DNA from 2 places in the Paenibacillus sp. RC73 genome. Region 2 is predicted to be linked to the other one. Evidence: riboswitches for the same ligand, from Rfam matches in the RefSeq annotation. Region 2 holds a riboswitch; the other holds the start of a gene.
The links. Region 2 has a riboswitch for glycine ahead of ABH897_RS18745 (alanine/glycine:cation symporter family protein). Riboswitches for the same ligand answer to the same signal wherever they lie in the genome.

Region 1: it holds a riboswitch for glycine, as region 2 does, so the genes downstream of both, gcvT (glycine cleavage system aminomethyltransferase GcvT) here and ABH897_RS18745 (alanine/glycine:cation symporter family protein) in region 2, are expected to answer to the same signal.

Annotation. Positions count from the first base shown of each region.
Region 1 is NZ_JBIYCV010000008.1:159,579-168,078, reverse strand. It holds gene ptsP (phosphoenolpyruvate--protein phosphotransferase) at 1-1,434, shown strand, start outside; gene gcvPB (aminomethyl-transferring glycine dehydrogenase subunit GcvPB) at 1,552-3,078, opposite strand; gene gcvPA (aminomethyl-transferring glycine dehydrogenase subunit GcvPA) at 3,075-4,430, opposite strand; gene gcvT (glycine cleavage system aminomethyltransferase GcvT) at 4,561-5,661, opposite strand; glycine riboswitch at 5,742-5,838, opposite strand; glycine riboswitch at 5,839-6,027, opposite strand; gene gcvH (glycine cleavage system protein GcvH) at 6,327-6,722, shown strand; gene ABH897_RS19745 (PTS mannitol transporter subunit IIBC) at 7,239-8,500, shown strand, end outside.
Region 2 is NZ_JBIYCV010000007.1:303,946-312,445, forward strand. It holds gene ABH897_RS18730 (oxidoreductase) at 1-767, shown strand, start outside; gene ABH897_RS18735 (Gfo/Idh/MocA family protein) at 798-1,787, shown strand; gene ABH897_RS18740 (glycoside hydrolase family 1 protein) at 1,941-3,398, shown strand; glycine riboswitch at 3,590-3,666, shown strand; glycine riboswitch at 3,684-3,778, shown strand; gene ABH897_RS18745 (alanine/glycine:cation symporter family protein) at 3,938-5,356, shown strand; gene ABH897_RS18750 (carbohydrate ABC transporter permease) at 5,500-6,327, opposite strand; gene ABH897_RS18755 (carbohydrate ABC transporter permease) at 6,351-7,226, opposite strand; gene ABH897_RS18760 (ABC transporter substrate-binding protein) at 7,261-8,500, opposite strand, start outside.

The sequences.
Region 1 (8,500 bases), on a different contig from region 2:
AGAGACGAGCAGCTTAATGCTGACTATGCTCTGAACGAAGTAGCTTCACAGTTTATTTCCATGTTCGAAAACATGAAAAGTGCTTATTTGCAAGAACGCGCATCGGACATGCGTGATGTAACCAAGCGGATCCTGAATCACCTGCTTGGTGTTCATTTTGTCAGTCCTGCAGAAATTGCCGAAGAAACGATTGTACTTGCAGAAGATTTGACACCTTCCGACACAGCTCAGCTGAATCGCGAATTTGTTAAAGGCTTTGCAACCAACATCGGCGGACGTACTTCGCACTCGGCTATTATGGCTCGTTCACTTGAAATTCCTGCGGTTGTAGGAACTAAAAATATACTGTCCCAAGCTAAAAGCGGCGATTTGATTATCGTCGACGGTCTGGATGGTCACGTATTCGTGAACCCTTCCGAAGAGATCGTTGCTGAATACCGGGCTAAACAGGTGGCATACGACAAGCAACGCGAAGAGTGGCGGAAGCTGCGCGGCGAAGCTACGGTTTCCGTCGATGGTGTGCACGTCGAACTGGCAGCCAATATCGGTACGCCTAACGATGTAGCTGGTGTACTGGATAACGGTGGCGAAGGCGTCGGCCTGTATCGTACTGAATTCTTGTACATGGGACGCGATAAGCTTCCATCCGAAGAAGTACAATACACAGCATACAAAACCGTTCTGGAAAGAATGGAAGGCAAACCAGTTGTAGTCCGCACGTTGGACATCGGTGGCGACAAAGAGCTTCCTTATCTGGATCTGCCGAAGGAAATGAATCCGTTCCTCGGATTCCGTGCTATTCGTCTGTGTCTGGACCGTCAGGACATTTTCCGTACTCAATTGCGTGCTTTGCTGCGGGCAAGTGTACATGGTAACCTGCGGGTCATGTTCCCGATGATTGCTACGCTAAACGAATTCCGTGAATCCAAAGCTGTGTTGCTGGAGGAAAAGGAAAAGTTGGTAGCCGAGGGTGTAGCCGTATCTGAAGAAATTCAGTTGGGCATCATGGTAGAAATTCCTTCTACAGCGGTATTGGCTGACCAATTCGCGAAAGAGGTTGATTTCTTCAGTATCGGTACGAACGATCTGATTCAGTACACGATGGCAGCGGATCGCATGAACGAACGGGTATCTTATTTGTATCAACCATATAACCCATCCATTTTGCGTCTGGTGAAAATGGTTATTGATGCCGCTCACCGTGAAGGACGTTGGGTTGGTATGTGCGGTGAAATGGCAGGGGATACAACAGCAATTCCATTGCTGCTGGGTCTGGGACTCGATGAGTTCAGCATGAGTGCCACTTCCATTCTGCCAGCACGCAGTCAAATTTCGAAATTGTCCCGCGCGGACATGGAGAAACTGGCTGCAAAAGCTTTGGACATGCAAACAGCCGAGCAGGTTGTTGAATTGGTTCAAAGCATTGAAGGCTAAGGAAGGGTATCACATTTTCAAGGTATATCTTTTTCCAACAAAAATTGCTGTTTACATACAGCGGCCGGTATCTAACAGATACCGGCCTTTTTGTATGCCCCAAATTGGAGTTTGCTTTTAGCTGCATGAGCAATTCAATATAGGCTTGCGAGCTGCAGTTGCTTCGTCCAGTCGCGTGACTGGAGTGGTATATGGAGCATTCAGCACCAATTCAGGCGTTTCCTCCGCTTCCCGCGCAATTTGGATCATGGTGTCAATGAAGGCATCAAGCGTCTCTTTGCTTTCCGTTTCTGTCGGCTCGATCATGATACATTCCTCTACATTCAGCGGGAAATAAATCGTAGGCGGATGGTAGCCGAAATCGAGCAATCGCTTGGCAACATCAAGTGTACGCACTCCGAATTTCTTTAAGCCCCGTCCGGACATCACAAATTCGTGTTTGCAATAGCCTGGATAAGGGATGTCAAAATGCGGAGCCAGCCGATGCATCATATAATTGGCATTAAGTACGGCACATTCGGATACCCGCTTCAAGCCGTCAGGGCCATAGCTGCGGATATAGGCATAGGCACGGACGAGAATACCGAAGTTTCCGTAAAAGGCTTTGACCCGTCCGATGGAATCGCCCTGTTCTCGGTCCCAGTGGTACGTGCCCTGTGGATCACGCACGACAAGCGGCTTGGGCAAATACGGAATGAGCCGCTGCTTTACCCCCACAGGTCCCGCGCCGGGTCCGCCTCCGCCATGTGGGGTACTCATCGTTTTGTGCAAATTGAGATGCACCACGTCAAAGCCCATATCCCCGGGGCGGGTGATCCCCATAATGGCGTTGGAGTTCGCGCCATCATAGTAGAGCAGGCCACCCGCTTCATGCACAATCGCGGCAATGTCAGCGATTTGCTTCTCGAACAGCCCGAGCGTGTTCGGGTTGGTCAGCATAAGCGCAGCGGTGTCGTTGCCCACGGCTTGACGCAGCGCGTCCAGATCCACCAGCCCCTGCGGTGTGGAGGGGAGGGTGACCGTTTCGAAGCCTGCCACAGTGGCGCTGGCGGGGTTCGTTCCGTGCGAGGAATCCGGCACGAGCACCTTGGTACGCCGCTCACCACGCGCTTCGTGGTAGGAGCGGATCATCATCAGCCCGGTCCATTCGCCATGGGCGCCCGCGGCGGGCTGAAGGGTGACGGCATCCATGCCGGTTAACGCGGCCAGATCGTTTTGAAGCGTATGGAGCAGCGCCATGGCCCCCTGGATGCTGTCCTCCGGCTGGTACGGATGGATTTTGGCGAAGCCTGCATAACGGGCGACATCCTCATTCACCTTGGGGTTGTATTTCATCGTACAGGAGCCGAGCGGATAAAATCCGTTGTCCACGCCAAAATTACGCCGTGACAGTGCAGTATAATGTCGAATAACGTCTACTTCGTATACCTCGGGCAATGCCGCAAGCTCGCTGCGCTGCGCATAATCCGGCAAAAGCTCTGCCACCGGACGCCGGGGAACATCGCATTCAGGCAGGGAATAGGCGATACGGCCCGGTCTGCTCAATTCAAAAATGAGCGCCTGCTCATGCTTTTTCATCTGATTCCGACTGGATTCGACTTCTGGATTCGGTGTACCCTGATCTTGTCCTGTAGTATGCGTCATAGCAATCCCCCCAAGGTATGCACGAATTGATCGATCTCTTCCTTTGTTCGTTGCTCTGTCACGGCAATCAGCAAGTGACCTGCATATTCCTCATAATCTCGCCCTAAATCGTAGCCGCCGATAAATCCGGCAGCAAGCAATCCGGCTTGCAGTTTATTCATATCGGTACCCTCAGGTAACCGCAGGGCAAACTCGTTAAAGGTGGGTGCAGTAAAGGAGGCAGTCACGCCCTTCAAGCCGAGTAGTTGCTCCAATGCGTAGCGGCTTTTGTGCAGGTTTAGCTCGGCTACTTCCGCGATGCCCTGTCTACCCATGACGGACAAATACACAGAGGCAGATAAAGCGAGCAGTGCCTGATTGGAGCATATGTTAGAGGTGGCCTTTTCCCGACGGATATGCTGCTCCCGTGCCTGCAAGGTCAGCACGAAGCCGCGTTTACCGTTGCGATCTGTGGTCTGGCCCACAATACGGCCGGGGATACGGCGCATATGCGCCTGAGAAACGGCAAAGTAACCACAGGTTGGGCCACCGAGGGAGGAGGAGATGCCAAGCGGCTGCGCGTCTCCTACGACAATATCCGCGTCCTGCTTGCCGGGCGCTTCCAGCAAGCCCAATGCCAGTGGATTGGCACTGACGACCATAAGACCCTTGTGCGCATGGATCAGGTCAGCCATCGGCTTCAGATTTTCCACGGCCCCGAAAAAATTAGGGCTTTGGACCAAAACTGCCGCCGTCTGCTCCGATATGGCCGCCGTTAATGCCTTCACGTCAGTTACACCATCTGCACAGTCGATCTCCACGACATCCAAATCCAGCCCGCGTGCATAGGCAGCCAACACCTGACGTGCCTCCGGATGGACGGTCCGCGATACGATAAGCTGCTTGCGGCGGGTGGCAGCGGCGGCCAATGAGCCCGCTTCTGCCAGCGCAGTCGCTCCATCATACATACTGGCATTGGCTACAGCCATGCCTGTTAATTCGCATATATACGATTGAAATTCGAAGATGGCTTGCAGCTCGCCCTGGCTTACCTCCGGTTGATAAGGAGTGTAGGCCGTATAAAATTCCGAGCGTGAAGTGATATGCTGGATGACGGATGGAATATGATGATCGTAAATCCCTGCGCCGAGAAAGCTGGCGTGCGTGTCAGTATTGGCATTTTGCCCGGCCAGTCCTGATAAGTGGCGGGTTAAGGCTCTTTCGTCTAACCGAGAAGACAGGAGCAGCTCCCCCTTATACCGGATCGCCTCGGGAATATCGCTGAATAAATCGTCGATGGACGATGCGCCGACCACGCGCAGCATTTCAGCTTGATCCTGCTCGGTCATGGGAAGATAGCGGTGTTGTTTCATTGGGTCTGGCTCCTTTCAACCAACAAGATCGTAAAAACGTAAAACGATTAACAAATGATTAATAAACGATTGCCCACTGGGCAGCGGTTAGTAACGGATCACGATAGTTATAGTAAGACGAGCGTTTAAATCAGCGTGGACGTTTATAAAAGGGCGCTGCTACTACCTCGGCGCGCAGGCGCTTGCCACGAATCTCGACCTCCAGCGGTGTGGATAGGGAACTGAAATGACTGTCCACCAGAGCCAAACCCAGATTACGCTTTAAGGTGGGCGACTGGGTTCCCGTTGTGACCTCGCCAATGTGCTGTCCTTCCGCAAAAACGGGATAATGGGCACGCGGGATGCCGCGGTCGAGCATTTCCAGTCCGATCAGCTTGCGGGGAATACCTTGTTCTTTCTGACGTTGCAGGGCCTCTCTCCCGATAAAATCTCCCTTATTCAGCTTGACGAAGAAGCCTAAACCAGCTTCCAGTGGCGAAATGGTAGCGGACAACTCCTGTCCGTACAGCGGTAGCCGCGCCTCGAAGCGCAGCGTATCCCTGGCTCCAAGTCCGGCGGGAACCAGACCATACGGCTCACCGATGCGAAGCAATCCGTCCCACACTGCCGGTGCATCCGCCGTGGGCACATAAAATTCAAAGCCGTCTTCCCCCGTGTATCCGGTGCGGGAGACGAGCGCTTTTGCCCCGAACAATTGCACATCCTCATTGAATCGGAAGGATGCCAGCTTCGTAATGTCCGTGTCTGTCACGGCTGCGGCAATACGCGCAGCTTCAGGTCCTTGCAATGCCAGCAGTGCTACCGCATCTGATACGTTTTCCAGATGAACGGATGCAGGAGCATGGCGAAGCAACCAATCCCAATCTTTGTCGATATTCGAGGCGTTCACAACGAGCATGTAACGCTCCGGCCCTTTGCGGTAAACAAGCAGGTCGTCTACTACACCTCCATCCGGGTAACACAGCAGCGAATATTGGGCCTGGCCCGGCTCCAATTGGCTGACATCGTTCGTCGTCACCTGTTGCAGAAATGCTTCGGCTTCCTGGCCCTCGACCAGGAATTCACCCATATGCGATACATCGAACAATCCCGCACGTTGTCGGACAGCCTCATGCTCCTTTTGAATGCCGCTGAACTGTACAGGCAGCTCCCAGCCGCCAAAATCAATGCAACGAACCCCCGGCAGCGTGCCGTAGGAGGAATACAGCGACGTTTTTCGCAAGTTAGTCATTTTTTCACTCCTATCCAGTGTGATCAGCTAAACAAAAAAGACAGGCTGAAAAAAACGTATGGACGGCAGTCCACACACTTTTCTTCAGCTCTGTCCTTGATACCTGAGAGTTACCCCGGTGTGTACCAGGTTTCCCCTTGGGTGATCCGCCTGTATGGCGAATGCTCTCCAGAGATGCGTCCGGCAGAGGTCCTTTTGCCTGAGAGATTCACCTGCGGTGCAGGTTTACTCCTTCGGCGCTGCCCTTGGATCAGCTATACGTCATCCGGCCCTGCCGGTAACAGCTTGATCCGACTCGCTTGCTACCTTGTTTTCACAGGCGGCAACAGCTATGCGAGTTTTGGCAGTCTCTCCCTCCACGTTCATCCGCGTTTACAGTTATCGGGTATTTCTAAAAGCACTTGTTATAACCCATTAATACGCAAATTTATTTGAAATGTCAACAAAAATGTCATCAACATCATTTTATAAAACATTTTATTCATAAATAAGGATATGTAAGCGTTTGTTATATCCTGCCGTATTTTTAGCTAGAACGATATATGGAGAAATGTGAAATATTTTTGTTAGTATTATTGACATGAGAGTTCTTGTTGTCATAATCTTAACCTGTCACAGACGGGTAGGCGAAACGATGTAATCCATATGGAAGCGAGGCGAGCAGGATGAGTGAAGTGAAGCAGCAATTTTGGTACACAGAGGAACATGAGTGGGTTCAGCGCACAGAGGATGGAACGGTACGAATCGGTATTACGGACTTTGCACAGCATCAGCTGGGGGATATCGTTTTTGTGGAGCTGCCTGGGGAGGGAGCAACGATTGAGCAGGGGGCAGAGATCGGTACTATTGAATCGGTAAAGACAGTATCCGACCTGTTCGCTCCGGTGACGGGAACGGTGTTGAAGGTGAATGAAGCGCTGGAAAGTACGCCTGAGCTGGTGAACGAGTCTCCCTATGAAAAAGGCTGGATGATCGAAGTGGAGATTGGAGGAGATGTAGAGGAATCATTAAGCAAGCTGCTGTCTGCGGATCAGTACGAGCAGTTGACTGCCAATGAGTAATAATGGGGCAAAGTAGGTTGGATAACTGAATAAGAGTGGCGTTTGTCCACTCGGTTTTGTATAAAAATAGTCGCGATGATTGGGCATAGCGGCTATTTTTTGCTGTCTTTTTTGGCAAGCGTAATTACGTTCTTTTTCCCTTGTTTGGAGGATATTCCTTGTATAGAAATGGTATAGATGACGCATGGTTTCTCGACTAAATTCTAACGTTTCAGGCCACATTAAGAGGAATTATGCCTAATGATTTCGCGCCTGTTTATCTTAAATTTAAATGTTGTCATCAACGTTCATGACGAAAGTACGTTTTCATTTCGTTGATGAAGATAGCGTTGTCATTTAGTATGAATTTTAAGAAAAGGTAGTGATGCTTATTACCTGGGTATTTTGCAACAATCCCAAGAGCGATTTCAAATCAGCAATAGATAGATCGAAACGGTTTAGTTCGTTTATCTATTGTACTTTCGAGCGTTGGGAATCGAATGATGCAAAATACTGACCTATAAGGAGGATATGAATATGAGCACAGTGGACGCAAAGTCCAATTCAAACGGAGGCGCTCGCGTTGCCGTACAGCGTTTCGGTCGTTTTCTCAGCGGTATGGTTATGCCCAATATGGGGGCCTTTATCGCGTGGGGATTGATCACGGCACTCTTTATTCCGACCGGATGGTTCCCGAATGAGGGTTTTGCACAACTGGTTGATCCGATGAAAAATTATTTGCTGCCGCTGCTGATCGGTTATACGGGTGGCACAATGATTCACGGACAGCGCGGAGGTGTGATCGGGGCCATTATGACGATGGGTGTCATTGTCGGGGCGGACATTCCGATGTTCCTCGGCGCGATGGTAGCGGGTCCGCTGGCTGCATGGATATTGAAGAAATTCGACAAAGCGATTGACGGCAAAGTTAAATCAGGCTTTGAAATGCTGGTCAATAACTTCTCGGCAGGGATTATCGGGGCGATTTTAGCGCTGCTTGCTCATGTGGCAATCGGACCGTTTGTACAAATTATCAGTCAAGTGTTGTCAGCAGGGGTACAGTTCCTCGTGAACGCAGGGCTTTTGCCGCTCGTCAACCTCATTATTGAGCCCGGAAAAGTATTATTTCTAAACAACGCACTGAACCACGGAGTATTGAGTCCGATTGCGCTGGAGGAGGCTTCAAGAACAGGCAAATCCGTTTTGTTCATGCTTGAATCGAACCCTGGACCAGGGCTCGGTATTTTGCTGGCCTACTGCCTGTTTGGTAAAGGCCCTGCGAAGTCGTCGGCTCCCGGCGCGGTTATCATTCACTTTTTCGGCGGGATTCATGAAATTTATTTCCCTTATATTTTGATGAAGCCGATTCTGATTCTTGCTGCTATAGCAGGGGGTGTGGTGGGAACGTTCTGTTTCATGCTGACAGGTGCCGGACTGGTAGCAGCTCCTTCACCGGGTAGTATCATCGCTTATTTCCTGATGACGCCAAAAGGCGGATATTTGCCAATGCTGAGCGGTGTGATTGCTGCTGCGGTCGTATCGTTTGCTGTTGCTGCTGTGTTACTCAAGACAGGTAAGCAAAAAGAAGAGGGGCTTGAGGAAGCGGCATCCCGCATGAAGGATATGAAAACTCAAAGCAAGGCTGCAGGCGAAAATACCACTGTAACGGAAGATAACCGCGAAGCTGATCGGGCTGCGGAGATTGGTGAAGTTCAAACGGTCAAGGATAAATCAGATGTGAACAAGATCGTCTTTTCCTGTGATGCAGGTATGGGCTCAAGCGCTATGGGCGCCTCGAT
Region 2 (8,500 bases):
TGGAAAAGCCTTTTTGTGAAAACCTTGAGCAAGCGCAAGAACTGATCCAATTCGCCAAGGAAAATAATCTCATCATCATGCCTTATCAAAACCGGAGGTTTGACAGCGATTATCTGGCGTTCAAGGAAGCACTCCATTCCGGAAAGCTGGGAGACATCGTCGAAATTGAATCCCATTACGATTATTTCCGTCCCAATGCCAGTATGCCCGGCGGCAATCCTGTTAACGGAATGTACTATGGACTCGGTGTTCATACGCTGGACAGGCTCATCGCCTTATTTGGCAGACCGGAGCAAGTCGGATATGACATCAAGTCTATCCGTACTCCTCATGGCGCTGATGATTACAATGAAACTATATTATATTACCCGGACAAAAAAGTGATTGTAAAAACTTCTCTTGTGGTGTGCCTGCCTTACCCGCAGTTCACTATTCACGGCACGAAGGGCAGCTTTGTCAAATGGGGAGATGATCAGCAGGAAACCTGGCTGAAAGCCGGCAAGACCCCGGATGCGGAAGGTTTCGGACTGGATAATCCCGCTTCCTATGGCAAACTTAAATACGTTCCGCCCGGAAGTAGTGAAGCTATCGAGGAAACACTTCCTACGCCAATAGGAGATTATGGACAATTGTATGACTCGTTGTACGAGTCCATTGTGCACGGAACACCCAAGCTGGTTAAGGACGAGGATATTTTGCTGACAATCGAAATATTGGAAAGCGGCTTTAAGCAGCCTTCCCCGTCAATCGTTGATTTCCGGCGATAGGCTCGCCATCAAGAAAGGAAGTTACGCCATATGAAGCTCGGAATGATTGGAACTGGATGGATCAGCACAGAATGGGTTAAAGCCGTGAAGGAAGCTGGCGGCTGGGAAATTACAGCACTCTTTGTTCGAAATAAGGACAAAGGCGCAGCTTTTGCCGCCGGGTGTCAGCTTGAAAACATTACGCTGTATGACAGTTTGGAAGAGATGGCTCAATCCGATATTGATGCCATTTATATTGCTACGCCCAATTCCTTGCACATGCTGCAAGCGCGTCTTTTTTTGGAGCATGGCAAACATGCGATTGTCGAAAAACCGATCAGCCTGACAGAACAGGAATTGCGAGAAGCTTACGAGTTGGCTGACCGAAATGGTTGCTACCTGCTGGAAGCGGTTCGTCATATCCATGAGCCTAATTTTTTGCGCCTTAAGGACAACTTGAAGCGCGTGGGCAATATCCAGGGTGGCACCTTGTACTCCATGCAATTTTCCTCCCGGTATGATCAGTTGCTTTCAGGAGATACTCCTAATATCTTTTCTCTGTCTTATGGCGGGGGTGCATTAATGGATCTGGGTGTGTATTCGCTGTATTTTGCCATTGATTTGCTTGGAGCCCCTACATCAGGCTTGTACCGTGCCAAAAAGCATGAGAATGGCGTGGATTTGGGCGGCCCGATCCTACTGTCGTATCCCGATTTTACACTGGTGATCCAACTGGCCAAAAATGCTGTAACCACCAACCGTGTTGAAATTTACGGGGACCAGGCCACTATGATCTCCAGTGGTGTCTCTGGTATCACGGACGTATCGGTTCTGGATGTCCGTACTCAGGAAACAGATACTGTAAGTACTCCTGAAACTCATCATTTCATGTTTTACGAGGCTCAGGAATTTTATCGGATCATTGCCGAAAAGGACAAAGACCGCTACGAAGAATTGAAGTCATTGAGCATTGAGGTTCAGAAGATCAGCAATGAACTACGCCATCAAAATGGCATTTATTTTGAAGATGGACAAAAATAACTAAAGAAGGAGGGGATGTATTATAAGTTCTAGTAGCTGCCAACCCATGTGAAGTTGCTTACAACGAGGATGGCAAAGGCTGGTCCATTCAGGTCGTTATGGAATACTCTACAAGTGTTTAACATATCCAATAAGAAAAGAGGCTCTCATACTATGACTAAGATATTAAAAGGATTTCCGAAAAATTTTCTGTGGGGCGGGGCAACCGCAGCTAACCAATTGGAAGGCGCTTTTGACGTAGATGGAAAAGGATTGTCCAGTGCGGACGTGATTGCTTATGTACCCAAAGCAGAGCGCACAAACGATCATGCTATAGAGATTTCGTCCGAGCGACTCGAAGACATTTTGTCTGGTAAGATAAATGCCCGTTTTCCAAAGCGCGAAGGTGTGGACTTTTTCCATCATTACAAAGAAGATATCGCATTATTTGCGGAAATGGGCTTTAAGGTTTTCCGCATGTCCATTAACTGGTCGCGGATTTTCCCGAATGGTGATGATGCGGAGCCGAATGAAGCAGGACTGCAATTTTACGATAATGTATTTGACGAGCTGCGCAAGTACGGGATAGAGCCACTGGTGACATTGTCCCATTACGAAACACCGCTAGGTCTGACACAGAGATATAATGGCTGGCTCGGTCGTGAAGTGATACAACACTACGTCAATTATGCCGAAACTGTGTTTACACGTTATAAGGATAAAGTGAAATACTGGCTGACTTTTAATGAGATCAATGTGATGACGATGAGTCCGTTCACAGGTGGCGGTGTGGTCATTGACCGTGTAGATAACAAGCAACAAGCGATCTATCAAGCCCTGCATCACCAGTTTGTGGCGAGCGCATTGGCGACAAAACGAGGCCATGAGATTATTCCAGGCTCTCAAATCGGCTGTATGCTGGCTCGTATGGAAAGCTATGCACATACGTGTAACCCGGAGGACGTGCTGAAAAGTCAGCATGAAAACCAGATGAATCTGTTCTTTACGGATGTACATGCCCGTGGGGAATATTCAAATTATATGAACCGTTATTTTGAAGAAAATAATATTGTTTTGCACACAGAACCCGGCGATGCCGAAATTCTGAAAAACAACACGGTCGATTACATCTCATTCAGCTATTACATGACCTTGACTGTCTCTGCAGGTCCGGAAGGCGAGAAGGCAGCGGGTAACCTGATTGGCGGCGTGAAAAATCCATATTTGCAATCCTCTGACTGGGGCTGGCAGATTGATCCGATCGGCCTGCGTGTTACGCTGAACACATTATATGACCGCTATCAAAAGCCGCTGTTCATCGTGGAAAACGGCTTGGGTGCATATGACAAGGTGGAAGAAGACGGCTCCATTCACGACACGTATCGCATTGATTATTTGCGCCAGCATATCGCTCAAATGAAGGAAGCGATTGCGGACGGTGTGGATCTGATCGGTTACACTAGCTGGGGACCTATCGACCTTGTGAGCATGTCTACTTCCGAAATGTCCAAGCGCTACGGATTTATTTATGTTGATCTGGACGATGACGGTAACGGAACACTGAAGCGCTCCAAGAAGGATTCGTTTGACTGGTACAAAAATGTAATTGCCACTAACGGCGAAGAACTGTAATCCAAGCTAACTGAATATAACCCGATATGGTCTGGGGGCGGGTGCGGCGGAGAACATCATGAGGATGAATCTGGCTGCGCCCGCCCTTATTTTATAGGCTCATCTTAAGATAACCAAACGACTTCACAAATTTTTCACTTGTAAAAAGCTGAAAGTTTTCTGTATAATAAAAAACAATTTCATATGTCTGGTTGATGTTTGCGGGAGATGGAACGTAAGTTCCGACCGAAGGGGCAAAACTCTCAGGTGCTTGGGCTGATTACAGCAACAAGCGGGACCGTAAACGGACAGAACTCTGGAGAGACCCTTAATTGGGCGCCGAAGGTGCACCGCAGATATCATCTGCTTAAACTCTCAGGCAAAAGGACAGAGACGCGAATAACCTGTGACAGGGGATGCCCTAGGCTTTTTTATGAGCTGTTAGTGGCTGAATCCTGCACAAGATGGTTGTATTTTTTCGTGCCTTTAACCTCTCCAGGAGTCGAATCAGCGGATTTGACTCTTTTTTGTTTTTTAATATGCTGGAGGAGCGGGTTGAAATGAATTTGGTACATGTGTTAGAAGCGATTAGCAGTTGGATATGGGGGGCCCCACTGATCATTCTCGTTATGGGAACAGGTCTGTGGCTGACCATACGTTTAAAAATGTTGCAGGTTTTTCGCCTGCCTCTGGCGATCAAGCTGATCGGCAAGGCTCCAAATGAAGGTAGCGGGGATGTCAGCAGCTTTGCGGCCCTGAGTACGGCGCTGGCGGCTACAGTAGGTACAGGAAGTATTGTCGGCGTCGCGACAGCGATTAAGCTGGGGGGACCGGGCGCCCTGTTCTGGATGGTTGTTGCAGCCTTTTTCGGGATGGCGACGAAATATGCGGAAGGTGTGCTTGCAGTAAAATACCGGGTGAAGGATCGGAATGGACAATTTTCCGGCGGCCCTATGTATTATATTGAAAAAGGGCTTGGACGCCGCTTTAAACCGTTGGCGATGCTGTTTGCTTTTTCCGGGATGCTGGTAGCGCTGTTCGGGATTGGAACATTTCCTCAGGTCAAAGCGATTGTATCCTCAACCGAAAACAGCTTCGGTGTTCCGCCAATTGTAACGGCATTGATTATTGCTACCCTTACGGGACTCGTTACCATTGGAGGGCTCAAGAGCATTGCCAAGGTATCGACCAAAGTAGTCCCCTTCAAAACAGGCTTGTACGTGTTGATCTGTATGATCGTACTGATTCGGTTCGCCGATCAGATTCCTGCCGCACTCGCGCTTGTGCTGCATTCGGCATTTTCCACGACGTCTGCGACGGGTGGATTTGCCGGGGCTACGATTATGCTGGCGATGCGCAGCGGGGTAGCCAGAGGGATTTTTGCCAATGAGGCCGGATTGGGAAGCGCACCGATTGCAGCCGCAGCCGCCAAAACCAAATGGCCTGCGGAGCAAGGGTTGATTTCCATGACAGGTGTGTTTATAGATACGATGATTATTTGCGTGATGACCGGGCTGACGCTGCTGGTTAGCGGCGTATGGAGCGGTCCTACCGATGCGGGCTTGATGACGCAGCAAGCTTTCTCCAGCGCATTCCCGCTTGGTGCGGAACTGCTCACAATCATTCTGATTATGTTCGCGTTCACCACGATGCTTGGCTGGAACTACTATGGAGAACGCTGTGTTGAATATTTGCTGGGTGTCAAATGGATTAAGCCGTACCGTTATCTGTTCATTGCGCTGGTTGCCGGAGGCGCGTTTATTAAGCTGGATGCGATCTGGTTGCTGGCAGATATCTTTAACGCCATGATGGCCTTCCCGAACTTGATTGCACTGCTCGGCTTGTCGGGAATTGTAGTTGCAGAAACCCGTACCTATATGGATTCCTTGTATCCTGACAAGAAAAAGGGAATACTTGCAGGTGCCAGTGCAGGAGCAGCCATAGAAATAGAAGAAAAAGGACAAACAGTCAGCTCGTAAAGTCCGATATATCCGGATTTAAGAATATTGACTCTGCAAGATCATTTGCCAGGATAACGAAAGGGAGTGTCCCTCAGCCATTACAGGCTGGGAGGACACTCCCTTTTTGCGTTTTAGAGCAGGATAAAGCTGACTCAGTAAATCTAATCTTTGACTGCTCCAGCTGCAAGATCGGAAATAAACTGGCGGCTAATGAAAAGAAATAAAATGATAAGCGGCAGTACAGCCAACAGGGTGCCAGCAATGACCATCGCATAATCCGTATTGTAAATACCGTTTAATTGGGACAACGCAATCTGGAGCGTAAATTTGCGCTCATCGGTTAATATGATTAACGGCCATAAATAATCATTCCATGCTCCTATGAAGGTGAATGCGCCGAGAAAAGCGAACGCAGGACGTAGAATCGGGAGCGCCACATTCCAATACAGCCGAAAAAAGCTGCATCCATCCATCCGTCCTGCATCCAGCAACTCCTTTGGAATGGATTCCTCTGCATATTGGCGTATCCAGAAGATGCCGAAGGCATTCACCATCCCCGGAATGATTAGAGCTTTGAACGTGCCCACCCATCCAAAGGCGGCCATCATGACAAAGGAGGGGACAAGCGACAGTTGGGAAGGGACCATCATCGTAGCCAGCAGAATGATGAATAATGCTTTTTTGCCCGGAAAATCAAACTTGGCGAATGCAAACCCGGCCAGTGAATCGAAAAACAGCACCAACAGGGTAACGGAGCTGGCTACAAAAAGCGTATTAAAAAAAGCTCCGGCAAAATCAATCTGCTGCAATACTCTCGTCACATTGCTCCAGAAGTGGCTTCCAAACCATAACTGTGGTGGAAAACGATAGATGTCCGAAGTTGTACGGGTAGCCATGACGATAAGCCAGTAAAAAGGAAACATCGACAGAATCATTCCCGCCGACAGCCCGGTATATAAAATAACGGATTTTACACGTGCCTGCATCATGTTGTAGAACCCCCTTTCTGCCGTTATTTTTTGCCTTGTACGAGCTTCCAGTTCACGATGGAGAACAGGGCAATAATGAGGAACATGCCCCATCCGACGGCTGCACCATATCCAAAATAGTTGTTAATGAACGATTCACGATACAGATACAACACAATGGTCATGCCACTTGCTCCGGCACCACCGTCATTACCGACCAGCACCTGCGGCTCGGTGAACAACTGCATTCCGCCAATGGTAGACGTAATTACGGTAAACAGGATGACCGGACGAAGCATAGGAATGGTGATGCGGAAGAAAGCTTGCGCTCCAGTTGCTCCATCTATTTTCGCAGCTTCATACAGCACATGCGGAATACTCTGGAGTCCGGCCAGGTAGATGATCGCGTTATAGCCGGTCCATCTCCATACAACCATGGAGGAAACGGCGATTTGGATCCCCCACGGCACATTAAGCCACTGGATCATAGGCAAGCCCGGGAGTTGCAGCAGGTAATTGAGAAATCCGAAATTATTGGCAAATAAAGCGCCAAAGATGATGGCAACAGCCACAATGGATGTCACGTTCGGCAGAAAAAATCCGACCCTCCACAGGGTACGCATTTTGACAAAAGGTGCATAAAGCAGGAAGGCAATCATCAGTGCAAAAAATAGCATCGGAATCGTTGAATACACCCAGATCGCAAAGGTATTACCCACAGCCTGCCAAAATTCGTTATCTGTCACAAGATAGCCAAAGTTACCCCAGCCGTTATAGGTCATATCTCCGATGCCATCCCATTTGTGAAACGCCAGATATAATGAAAAGCCAATCGGAAACAAGCCGAAGATGCCAAACAGCAGGTAAAACGGCGAGATTGCGGCATATACGGCACGGTGCTTCCATATTTCTTTCAGCATATTGACCACACGCCTTTTTTAAATTTTTGATTTTTTACCGCTGTAATTCCCGTTCGATTCGGTCCATCGTTTCCGTCCATAATGCATCGGGATCGGCATCCTGCTTGGCGACATTGGCAAGGCGACGTGTCACAATGCCGTGAATGACAGGATAACGCTCGCCGAAATAGCTGCTTTTGACATTACGTGCGGAGGCGGCAAAGATCAGTCCAGTGGCCTGACCGCCAAAGAAAGGCTCGGGTGTCTCCATGGCAGGATCGTCATAGACGCCAGGAGTGGACGGGAACAGCCCGATTTTTTGGTAGGCTTCCAACTGGTGTTCCGGGTTTTGCAGCCAGGTCAGGACTTCAAAGGCTTCTTTGGGGTGTTTGCTGGATTTTAGGATGGAAATGAAAGATCCACCCAAATTGCCGTCCCCTCCAGGGGCACGGGCGACTCTCCACTTGCCCGCAGTATCCGGCGCAGCCTCCGTGAGAACTTGCTTCATCCAGATTGCACCTATAAAAGAGGCAACTTTTCCGTTATTGACCGAAGCATTCCATTCGGGGGTCCAGCCATCCGCATTGGCGAGTAGATGCTTCTTGTGAAAAGCCACGGCGGTTTGCCAGCCCAAACGGATATGAGGGGATTGATTACCGATGTAGCTGCCGTCCGGCTTGAAGTACAGGTCTGTATTTTGAGCAAGCATCTGATTGTAAACGTTTACAATATTATCAGCTAAAAACGAACGACTTCCGAGCTTTTGCTGAAGCTGTTTTCCGGCAACCATATAGTCGTCCCATGTGCGAATCGTAGCACTGACCTTTTCAGGATCACTGGGCAGACCCGCCTGTTCAAAGAGATCACTGCGATAGAAGAGGGCGGTAGGGCCTGTGTCCATGGGGAAGGCAATCATGTTGCCATCAGGGGTAATGCCCTGATTCCATTTCCACTCCAAATACTGATCCTTGAATTGATCTGCTCCCAGTGTTCTCAAATCATAAAAACGATCCGCACTAGGAAATAACTCTACCATCCAGTCGTTCAAAGCTACGATGTCCGGTTCACCGGAACGGGCTGCCAGAGTCGTCTTGAGCTTGGCTTTGAAATCACCGCCGATTTTTTGGGTGTTCAATTTAATGTCGGGAAACTGCTTTTCGGCACGAGCGAGTAGTTCATCGTCAATAGAACGGTTCCAGTACCATAATGTAAGCGTTATCTTTTTGTGGTTTGGCAAATTGCTTTCAGATGAATGACTTTCAGAGGACAGAGGGCCGCTACAACCACTAAACATA